DNA from 2 places in the Chromobacterium fluminis genome. Region 1 is predicted to be linked to the other one. Evidence: riboswitches for the same ligand, from Rfam matches in the RefSeq annotation. Region 1 holds a riboswitch; the other holds the start of a gene.
The links. Region 1 has a riboswitch for manganese ahead of HA052_RS17425 (sodium:calcium antiporter). Riboswitches for the same ligand answer to the same signal wherever they lie in the genome.
Positions count from the first base shown of each region.

Region 1 (5,197 bases):
GTCAAGCCCGGCCTGCGCGCCGGCATCGTGGTTGAGCCGGCGCGCTTGCCTTAGATCCGTGCGCAAAAACGCCGCAACCCAGGTTGCGGCGTTTTTCATTACTGCAGGATTGCCCGCCCTGCACGGCGTTTCACGCGAACTCGGCGGCCACTACCCTCGCCACCGCGGCGATCACCGCGTTGCGCTCGTCCATCATCGCCGGCGAACCCCAGTAATACACAGACAAGATCAACGGCGACTTGCCCGGCCGCCAGGCCACGGCCACATCGTTGGCGGCGCCGTGGCCGCCGCTGCCGGTCTTGTCCCCCACCCGCCACTCCGCCGGCAAGCCGGCCCGGATACGCAGGTTGCCGGTGGTGTTGCCCAGCAGCCAGTCGTTCAACAGCCCGCGCTGCCGCTCCGGCAATGATGGAGAAAACAGCAAGGCATGCAGATTGGCCGTCATCGCCGCCGGCGTGGTGCTGTCGCGCGGATCGTCCGGCTCGGCGCGGTTCAGCTCCGGCTCGATGCGGTCCAGACGGCTCAAGCCATCGCCCAGCGAACGGGCGAAGCGGGTCACCTCCTGCGGCCCGCCCAACTGCTCCAGCAGCAAATTGGCGGCGGTGTTGTCGCTGAAGCGCATCGCCGCGTCGCACAAATCTTTTACCGACATGCCCTGTTCCACATGCTGTTCGGCGATAGGCGAATAGTCGATCAACTGCTCGCGCCGGTAGCTGACATGGCGATACAACAAGTCCGGCTGCGCCGCGCTGCGTTGCAATATGGCGCCCGCCAGCAGCAGCGCGAAGGTGCTGCACATTGGAAAGCGCTCATCGGCGCGATAGGCCAGGCTCCGTCCGCTGTCCACCTCTTGCGCGAACACGCCGATGCGGCCGCCGGCATTGCGTTCCAGCTCCGCCAGCTGCCGCGCCGCCGGCGCTTCGCCCGGCGCCCGCAACGGCGGACGCGCACAACCCAAAATCAAAGGCGAGGCGGCCAAAGCCGCCAGCAAGGCGCGCCGCTGCGCGAAATAATCCATAGTTCCATCCCCAGATCGGTATGACGACGCGGCTTATGACACAGCCGGCCATCGCGGTTTAGTTCCCCCGATGCGCATTGCCGCTACCGGCGACAATGACAATGAACTAAAATGCGGTGCATATTCTTTTTGGCTTGAATTCATTGAATCTACGCATCAAAGCATCACAGACAGATTCAAGCATCTTTAATGACACATTAAACAAGCTAATGACATGAAAAATCCAGCTCAGTTCCGTATGCCTGTCTGGCGACGTCTCGCCGGCCTTCTGGGCCTCAGCCTGGCCCTGCTTGCCGCGCCGGTTCAGGCCAAAGCCCCTCACCCCCATCGCCATGCCAGCGCGCCGGCTCAGGAGCAGTTGCTGGAACACGGCAGCTACACCAACTCCGACGGCGTAGAGGTGCACAGCCCGGCCCATACCCGTTCCGGCAAAGCGCCGGCCGGCGCCAGCGCGCGTTGCCGCGACGGCAGCTACAGTTTCAGTCAGCACCGGCGCGGCACGTGCTCGCATCATGGCGGCGTGGCGGCCTGGCTCTGAGAACCTGTTCATAGTCTGCTGCGCTTCAGCGATACGGCATTGAACGGGCTCTCGCCTCACACCAGACAGCCGGCAAACACCAGATACACCGCGCCCGCGCCCAGCAGCCAGCGGCCGTCCACGCTGCCCCGGCGGAACAGCAGCCACAGCCCGGCGATCGCCGCCATTGTGGCCAGGCCGGACCACAGCAAGACGCTATCGAACATCCACGGGGTGAAGAACAGGCCGAAAGCGCTGGGAATCGTCGCCTGAATCATCATCGCGCCGGAAATATTGGCCAAAGCCAGACGTTCCTTGCCCTGACGCAGCCAGATCAACGCGTTCATGATCTCCGGCAGTTCGGTGGCCACCGGGCTCAGCAGCAAGGCCACCAAATGCGGCGCCACGCCCCAATGGCCGGCCAGCGCTTCCAGCTGCGCGACAAAGCCGTGCGCCGCCGCCGCGATCACCGTCAAGGCCAACAAGGCCTGCGTCGCCGCCCAGCCCAAGCCGCCTCCGGCGCGCAGCTTCAAGGCGTCCAGTTCCTCCTCTTCCGGCGCGGTGTCCGCGCTGCGGATCTCGCGCCAGACATAGGCGGCGTAAGCGGCAAGGAACAGCACGCCCAGCCAGGGCTTGATGGCGAAGGCCAGCAGGCCCAGCGCCACCTTGAACGCGAAAATCAGCAAAAACGCCAGTTGGTCGCCAGCCAGCCGGCGGTGATCGACGCGTAGCAGATAATCGGCGCGCCCCAACCGGCTGCGGTTGCGCCACAGGGCGAAACCCACTACCGCGTAAGCCAGCGTGGCCAGCACCAGCGGCCCGCCCAAGGCGGCGCCGACGCCGATGTCCTTATGTTGCGGCGTGTCGCCGAAGGCCATGGCGGTCAAAGTCACCGCGCTCTCCGGCAAGGCGGTGCCGAAAGCGGCGAGCACGGTGCCTACGGCGCTGGCGCCCAGGTTCAGATGGCGTCCGCACCATTCGATGGCGTTGACGAAGTATTGACAGGATAGATAGATCAGGACGGCGAGGCCGAGCAGAAACGACAGGGTCAACAGCATGGATGGTCTTGGGCCGGGCAAGCGAATGGACAATGGCGCAACGACGCGGCTTGCCCGGCGGCAAACGCATCGTGGCCAAAGGTCTCGCTTGGCGGCGCCGGCAATGCCGGCCGCTGACCGCGCCATGAGGAAAGCTCCTCAAGTTTGTTGACGCGGCCTCTTCGGCGGGGCCGAAGATGGCTACTCCCCAATGACAACGGCGCCATTGTGCCAGCCTGGGCTCAATGGCGCAAACCTAGTCTCCCGTCATGCGAAGCCGGAGGCGCTTGCCCGCCTCCGGCCCGTTTGCCGGCCGGCTAGCGGCGGAACCACTCGCGCTTGGACAGCGCCGCCTCCACCTGCTCGCGATTGAGCAAGGCGTCGCGCATGGCGTTTTGCGCCGCCAGCGGCAACTGGTCGCCGTAGTAAGGCGATTGCGGCTGGCTGCTGTTGCCGTAGGTGTTGATCACCTTGGCGCGCAGCGGCCGGCCGAACTCCACCAGCGCGGTGAAGGTGTCGCCGAAGATGGCGCGTTGGCGGCCGTCGCTGTCGCCGATATAGCTGAAGGTGCGGAAGGCGCCCAGGCCCTCGGCGCCGCCGCTGGCCGGCTGGTCCAGCCGCGCCGCGCCGCCGGCGGGGCCGCGCCGCAGCCGGTAGACTTCGCCAAAGGCGATGTCCAGCGGCACGCCGGCCTGTTGCAAGCCCTGGGCCGCCGCGCCCAGCTTGCTGAGCGCGAAGCCGGCGTCGCGCAGACCGGCGGGCGTGTCGTAGGGCTGCGCCGGATCCGCCTCCCGGCGGTAGCGCAAGGCGTCTTCGCCGCCGGAGGCCGCCACCCAGGCAGCGAACAGCACCGCGCCCTTGCTGGCGGCGTCGCTCCGCCGGTCCCATTGGGCCAGCACCTGCGCCGCGGCGATCAGGCCGGCGTCGCCGGAGGCGCGCGCATAGCCGATCAAATCGTCCAGCACCCGGTCCGCCAGCAGCAGCCGGGTGTCGTGCTTGGCGCTCAGCAGCGTATCCAACGTGAAGCTTGGGGTCTGTTCGATCAACTCGATGCCGCGCTGTTCGCGCAGCAAGGGCGAGATCCGCGGCGACAGATAAGCGGCGAAGGCGGCCGGGTCCAGCGCCGGTTTGCTCATATACCAGGGCACGCTATTGGAGTTCTGCACCCAGCCGCTGGACGGATTGGCCACCTGCGGCAATTCGTCCAGGCGCAGCGCCTGACGCCAGATCAGATCGCTGCGGCTGCCGTCCACCGGCTGCGCCCAAAAGGCGGCGTCGCCGCCGGCTCGGCGCGGGGTCAGGCCGCCGAAAGCCGCCCAGATATTGCGTTGGGCGTCGGCGTAGATGATGTTGTGGTAGGGGTTGCGCAGCCGCGCCACGACGCTGCGGAAGGCCTTGAAGTCGGGCGCTTGTGCCATGTCCCACCATTGCTCCAGCACGCCGGGGGTCTGCAGCTGGTCGACGCCGACGATGCGCAGCGCGTAGCTCTGGCCGTCCTTGTCGAACACCGGGCCCTGCTCGGCGCGGCGCAAGGTCAGCTGCTCGGCTTGCAGGCTGCCGTCCGGCTGACGGATATACAGGGTTTCGCGCTTGGTTTCGAAATCGCGCGCCACGCCGTCCAGCAGGTATTGCCGGCCGCTGAGCTTGAGTTGATAGAGATCGCAGCCGTCCTGGGTATTGACGGTGTGCACCCAGCCCAGCCGCTGATTGAAGCCGATGCGCATCACCGGCAGGCCCACCAGGGTGGCGCCGTAAATATCATATTCCGGGCTCTTGAATTGGGCTTCGAACCAGGTATGGCTGCCGCCCCACAGCAAATGCGGGTTGGCCAGCAGCATGGCGTTGCCGGAACGGCTCTTGGCCGGCCCCAGCGCCCAGCCGTTGGAGCCGCCGATCAGATTGATGGGGGTGGCCACCGCGTCCGGATAGATCAGCGAGCAATTGGCCGCGCCGGTGGCGGTGGAGCCGCTCAGATAACCGAAGAAGATGCGCAGGGTGTGGGCCAGCACGTCCTCGCTGCGCACCGGCAGCACCGCGCGCGCCGCCGGGCTCAGACCGCCGCTGGCGGCGGCCTGGTCGTTGACGCCGGCGACGAAGGCGTCCAGATAGGCGCGCATGCGCGGGCTTTGCTGTTGCAGCCATTGTTTGGAGCGTTCCGGGAAGCCCATCGCGCGCACCAGGCGGTCCACTTCCGCCATATTGCTGGGGAAGGGCTCGCCGGCCTCGAACACCGCGCCGTAGTATTCCGCGCCGCGGCCACGGCCCTGGGCGTACAGCCGCAGCAGCAGCTCCGGATGCGCCTGCATCTGGGCGCGGCCGAAGGCGTAGGCCAGGCTGTCGGCGCGCGCGGCGTAGATGTGCGGCACGCCGCTGCGGTCCCACAGCACCTGGCTGCCGCGCGGCTTGCCGTCTTCGTCCAGTTCGCAGGCCGTCAGCAAGGACAGCATGGCAATGCCCAATAGGGCGAGGATCAAGCGTTTCACTACCCTTCCTCCTTTTTGACAACTTAACAATGAGCTGTCGGCCAGCATGCTCAACAGCGATGCTCGGTTCTTCACACTCTTGAAACAACGGAACTGGCCAGCAAGAAAGGAAGCACGTATCCAACGCGCCCAAAGTCCCTTC
Region 1 is NZ_JAAOMA010000026.1:29,198-34,394, forward strand. Features, by position in the region: gene astE (succinylglutamate desuccinylase) at 1-54, shown strand, start outside; gene blaCHA (CHA family extended-spectrum class A beta-lactamase) at 131-1,018, opposite strand; gene HA052_RS17420 (DUF3761 domain-containing protein) at 1,233-1,556, shown strand; gene HA052_RS17425 (sodium:calcium antiporter) at 1,613-2,593, opposite strand; yybP-ykoY riboswitch at 2,650-2,794, opposite strand; gene HA052_RS17430 (penicillin acylase family protein) at 2,890-5,055, opposite strand.

Region 2 (5,197 bases), on a different contig from region 1:
TGCCTATTTGATGATAATCAATAGTCCGCCAACTATTCCAAAAACAAGGTCGCCATCGCTTAGGATGGCTGATTGAAGTCAATAAACAACAATAATTCTAGATAACAGCAACGAGCGGGCTCAAAGCGCCGGATGGCGCGGGCCTTGCATCAGTCGCTGAACAGGATTGCGGAGCAAGAGGAGAAGTCATGCAGTGGTTCTGGCGCGTGTATACCCTGGTGGAAAAGACTTTCTGGGATACGTTGACCAAGAAATTGTGCAGTTTCTTTTTCATCAGCGTGTTTCAGCTGGGCATGGTGGCTTATGTTTATTATGTGCTGGAGGACATTCGGCGCTCGCTGAAAGGACAAGTCACTTCGCCCCAGGTGTTGGCGGGCATCGAGTCCAGTATAGACGGAGCGCTGTTTTGGACGATGGCGCTGTGGGTGGTCAGCGTTGTCTTCATCGCCTTTATGGTCTGGTATCTGCGCTTTCTAATCGTCAGACCCCTGAAAATGATTATCCGGATTTTCAATGAAATAGGCGCTGGCGAGGGCGACCTATCCAGGGATATCCCCACCATTACCCACGACGAAATCCGCGAGTTGTCGCTGTCGTATAACCGTTTTCTGCTGAAAATGCGCGAAATCATCAGCAATGTGCGGCTGATGACAGTGCGAATCGCGATGGATTCGGCGCGCACCCGAAAGAATGTGGTTGAGTCGCTGGAGGGGGCGCGAAAACAGGATCAGTTGGCGACGCAAGTCCGGGCCGCCAGCGATCAGAGTACTGAAGGCGTGGGCCAGGTCACCGAGCAGACCCAGGCGATTTCATCCACCACGCTGGCCAATCTGGACGTGGCGCGGGAGTCCTACGCCGAGCTCAAGTCCGTGGCGGAGAGCATTTACGGCATTAATCAGAAGGTGGGCCATTTCAACCACACAGTGGATGATTTGAGTCAGCGCTCGTCCAGCATCAAGACCATTGTCGATCTGATCAAGGACGTGTCGGACCAGACCAATCTCTTGGCCTTGAACGCGGCGATCGAAGCGGCGCGGGCCGGCGAGAGCGGACGCGGTTTCGCCGTGGTGGCCGATGAAGTGCGCAAGCTGGCGGAGCGAGTCAAAAAAGCGACGGACGAGATTTCGCATAATATCGACGATATGCTGGGGCTGGTGTCGGAAACCCAGGTGGAAACCGCCCAGATCACCGAGGACACCAAGTCTGCTCGCGAAATCGTCTCCAAGGCGTCGGAGCATTTCAGCAAGATGATGGGCGACTTTGAAACCACGGCGAATAGTCTCAGTCAGATCGCCGCCACCATGTCGGAGTTTGTCGCCTCCAATGGACAGGTCAATCTCCATGTGGCGGAAATTCACGAACTAGGCCATCAGGTGACGGACCGTCTGAACCATACGGAAGACTCGGCCACCAAGCTGTCCGGCGCGGCGGAGCAGGTGCAGCAGTTAGTGGCGCGTTTCATTCTGGGGGAGGGAGAGTTCGACCAGATCATGCAAACGGCCCGCGAGGCGCGGGATGAGTTGCAAACCATCATGGCCGCGCAACTGGCCGCGGGCGCGGCGTTGTTCGACCAGAACTACCTGCCCATCGCCGGCGCCAAGCCGGCCAAGTTCCGCACTCAGTACGACGCCAAGCTGGAAAAACTGATGCAGCCGGTGTACGACCGCGCCGCCAAGTCCGTGCCCGGCGGCGTGTTCTGCCTGGCGGTGGACACCAACGGCTACGCGCCGACCCACAATAGCTGGTATAGCCAGCCTTTGAGCGGAGATGCGGCCAAGGACCTGATCAACAGCCGCGACAAGCGCAAGTTTGCCGATGTTGCCGGTTTGCGGGCCGCGCGCAGCACGCAGTCTTTCTTGCTGCAGACCTATACCCGCGACACCGGAGAAGTGTTGTCGGAAGTGGTGCTGCCCATCATGCTGTCCGGCAAGCATTGGGGGGGCTTCCGTCTGGGATTCAACCCGGAGGAGCTGCTGGAGTCGCTTGGACGCGGAGCCGGCCGGGCCTGATATATTGCCGGGTAGAAGGAAAAACGGAGGCCGCGGCCTCCGTTTTGTGTTGAGCTGTGCTTCAAATTTGCAGCGGGGTCAGTAGAGTGACGATACCTAGGCCAGCAAACAGAAGAGCGGCAATGGTGTGTACCATTTTTTGCGGCAACTTCTTCGCGGCAACCTCGCCCAAGAGCACCGCGGGCACATTGGCCAGCATCATGCCCAGGGTGGTGCCGGCCACCACTAGCAGTAAGGCGTCGGGAAAGCGCGCGGACAGGGCTACGGTGGCCAACTGCGTCTTATCGCCCATTTCCGCGATAAAGAAAGCGATACAGGTGGTGCCGAAAACGCCAAAGCGTTCCATGAGCCGGCTATCTTCATCCAGCTTGTCTGGAATCAGCATCCAGCCCGCCATGGCGAGAAAGGAAAGACCCAGCCCCCAACGCATGAGGTCCGGCCCAATCTTGCTCATCAACCAGTGCCCCACCGCGGCGGCGGCGAAATGATTGAGCAAAGTGGCGACGAAGATGCCGAGAACGATGGGAACCGGCTTGCGGTAGCGGCCGGCCAGCATCAGTGCGAGCAATTGAGTTTTGTCGCCGATTTCAGCCAGGGCGACGATTCCGGTGGAAATGAGAAAGGCTTCCATGAAGACTCCGGGGGCTGCGCATACGCCATGACAAGCCCGCGCCGCAGCCCCGCGTTGCGCAGACATGTCATGGGTCTTGCCAAACGGAAGTTTTCGTCGCATGCACCATGGCCGTGATGGCCAAGCCTGTTGATGCATGCCGGCGCTGAAAGTCGCGCCGAGGCTACTCCCCCAGAACCAGCCGATTCTAAATCAGTTGGCGTAGCGAGGCAATCGGGGTGCCTAGAGTTGGGAGGTGCACTGCGGGCAGCGAGAAGCCTTTTCCGGAATATTGGACGCGCAGAACGGACACTCTTTGGTGGTGGGAGCCGGCGCGGCGGCGGGCTCTTCGCGTTTCAGCCGATTGATGGCCTTGACCAGCATGAAAATAGCGAAAGCTACTATGGTAAAGCTGACCATGGCGTTAATGAATAGGCCGATATTCAGCGTGACGGCGCCGGCTTGCTTGGCCGCTGCCACCGAGACATAGGGGCCAAGCTGTTTGCTGCCTTCTTTTAGTACGAAGAACATATTGGAGAAATCAACGTTGCCGATCAGCAGGCCGATGGGGGGCATGATTACATCGTCGACCAGCGATTTGACGATGGCGCCGAAGGCGCCGCCGATAACCACGCCGACCGCCAGATCGATGACATTGCCTTTCATGGCAAATTCTTTGAATTCTTTGATAATGGACATAGTTAACCTCTGTTTAAATAGCGTTAAGCATTATAAGGTATTCAATTGCCGGCGCTCCACCCCAAGCGCGCGCTCAAGCAAGAGAACGTGGACGAACAGGCAGGCTGCCAAGTAGGGCTCCGCCAAGAATCAGCACGATGGCGGTTATTGCAATGGCGTTCAACTGTCCTTGGCCGGTGCCTATCAGCAGCAGGGTGGACAGCAAGGGCGTGGCATAAGACAAAGAGCCTATCTGTCTGGGGTCTCCCTCCTTCAGCGCGCGGTCCCATAGGAAGAAGGCGCCGCCCATCGGGCCGATGCCAAGCAGGATCAAGGCCAGCCATTGACCGGCGCTGGGGGTGATGTTGGGTTCGAACAAGACGTGGCATAGTAGAGAAAGCAGGCCGGATAGTAGACAGAAGCCGCCGACCGCGCTATTGGGAAAACGGGGCAACCTGCGGGTCAGCAGGCTAAAAGTCGACCACACCACGGCGGCGCCGATGGCCAGCAGATAGCCGACAAGATAGTTACTGGACAAGGCGAGCTTGCCCCCGCTGACAATCAGCGCCGCGCCGCTGAAGCCCAGCGCGCCGGCCAGTATGTGGCGGCCATGCAGCTCGGTGCCCGGCACCAGGATGGGGGAGAGCATGACGATCAGCAGCGGCCACAGGTAATTCAGCAGATTGGCTTCCATCGCCGGCGCGTGCCGAAACGCGAAGAACAGCAGGAAGTGATAGCCGAACAAGCCGTAGATCCCCACCAGCAGGGTGGGCGTCGGGACTTTCCAGTCGCGGTAATGGCGCAGGCTGAGCAGGCTGCCGATCAGCAGACAGACGCCAACGACGAAGAAAGGGGGAAGCGAGCGTGTTTGAGCGCCAAGCGCGGCCAGAGAGGCCCAGAGCAGGATGGCGCCCCCGGCAAAGGCAATCGGTCTGGAAATCATTATTATTCCAATGGGGAGGGTGGGCCGATTGTAAAACGGAAGCGGAAATGGAAAAAGCCACAATTCGGAGATTGTGGCTTTTGAAATTTTGGCTCCCCGAGCAGGGCTCGAACCTGCGACCTGCGGATTAACAGTCCGTCGCTCTACCAACTGAGCTATCAGGGATCATAATGCGGTGATGCGGGCTTGTTTTGGCTCCCCGAGCAGGGCTCGAACCTGCGACCTGCGGATTAACAGTCCGTCGCTCTACCAACTGAGCTATCAGGGAATGGAAAACAAGCAATTCTCAAACTGGGCCGGAGTGGCTCCCCGAGCAGGGCTCGAACCTGCGACCTGCGGATTAACAGTCCGTCGCTCTACCAACTGAGCTATCAGGGATTTGAGTGAGGGCGAACTATAGCTTCAGCCTGTCGGGCTGTCAACACTTGCGCGGCTGAAAATCGCTTGCGTCCGTCGGGCGGCTTGGACGCGGCGTTGACGCCCGCAATTCACCGCTGGCGAAGGGAGGCGGCGACGCGTTAAAATTTCGTTTGTTGACAATGCGGGAATAGCCGCGTTTTTGAGGTGGGTTAAATGAATCTGGACGGGAAGCTCAGGCTGGATGCGCGCGCAGAGCGGGCAAATAAAGATGCGGCGGAAATGGATGTTCATTTGCGGCAGTTGGAGTCATTGCGCGCCGGCGTCGCAATATCGATTTTGGATAAGCATAAAATCATCCAGGTGGCCGGAGAGGACGCAGAGGCCTTTTTACAAGGGCAGATCTCTAGCGATGTGCGTGAGTTGTCGGGCGAAAGCCGCGCTCAGTACAGCAGTTACTCTACGGCCAAAGGACGGATGCTGGCCAGTTTTCTGGTTTGGCGTATCGACGGAGCTTATTACCTGGCGGTATCTGCGGATTTGGCCGATTACGTGGCCAAGCGCTTGAGCATGTTTGTTCTGCGTTCCAAGGTGAAGGTA
Region 2 is NZ_JAAOMA010000079.1:3,200-8,396, reverse strand. Features, by position in the region: gene HA052_RS26110 (methyl-accepting chemotaxis protein) at 189-2,009, shown strand; gene HA052_RS26105 (TMEM165/GDT1 family protein) at 2,071-2,640, opposite strand; yybP-ykoY riboswitch at 2,642-2,824, opposite strand; gene mscL (large conductance mechanosensitive channel protein MscL) at 2,863-3,318, opposite strand; gene HA052_RS26095 (DMT family transporter) at 3,392-4,240, opposite strand; tRNA gene HA052_RS26090 (tRNA-Asn) at 4,330-4,405, opposite strand; tRNA gene HA052_RS26085 (tRNA-Asn) at 4,433-4,508, opposite strand; tRNA gene HA052_RS26080 (tRNA-Asn) at 4,543-4,618, opposite strand; gene ygfZ (CAF17-like 4Fe-4S cluster assembly/insertion protein YgfZ) at 4,814-5,197, shown strand, end outside.
Region 2: another riboswitch for manganese. It lies ahead of HA052_RS26105 (TMEM165/GDT1 family protein); the one in region 1 lies ahead of HA052_RS17425 (sodium:calcium antiporter).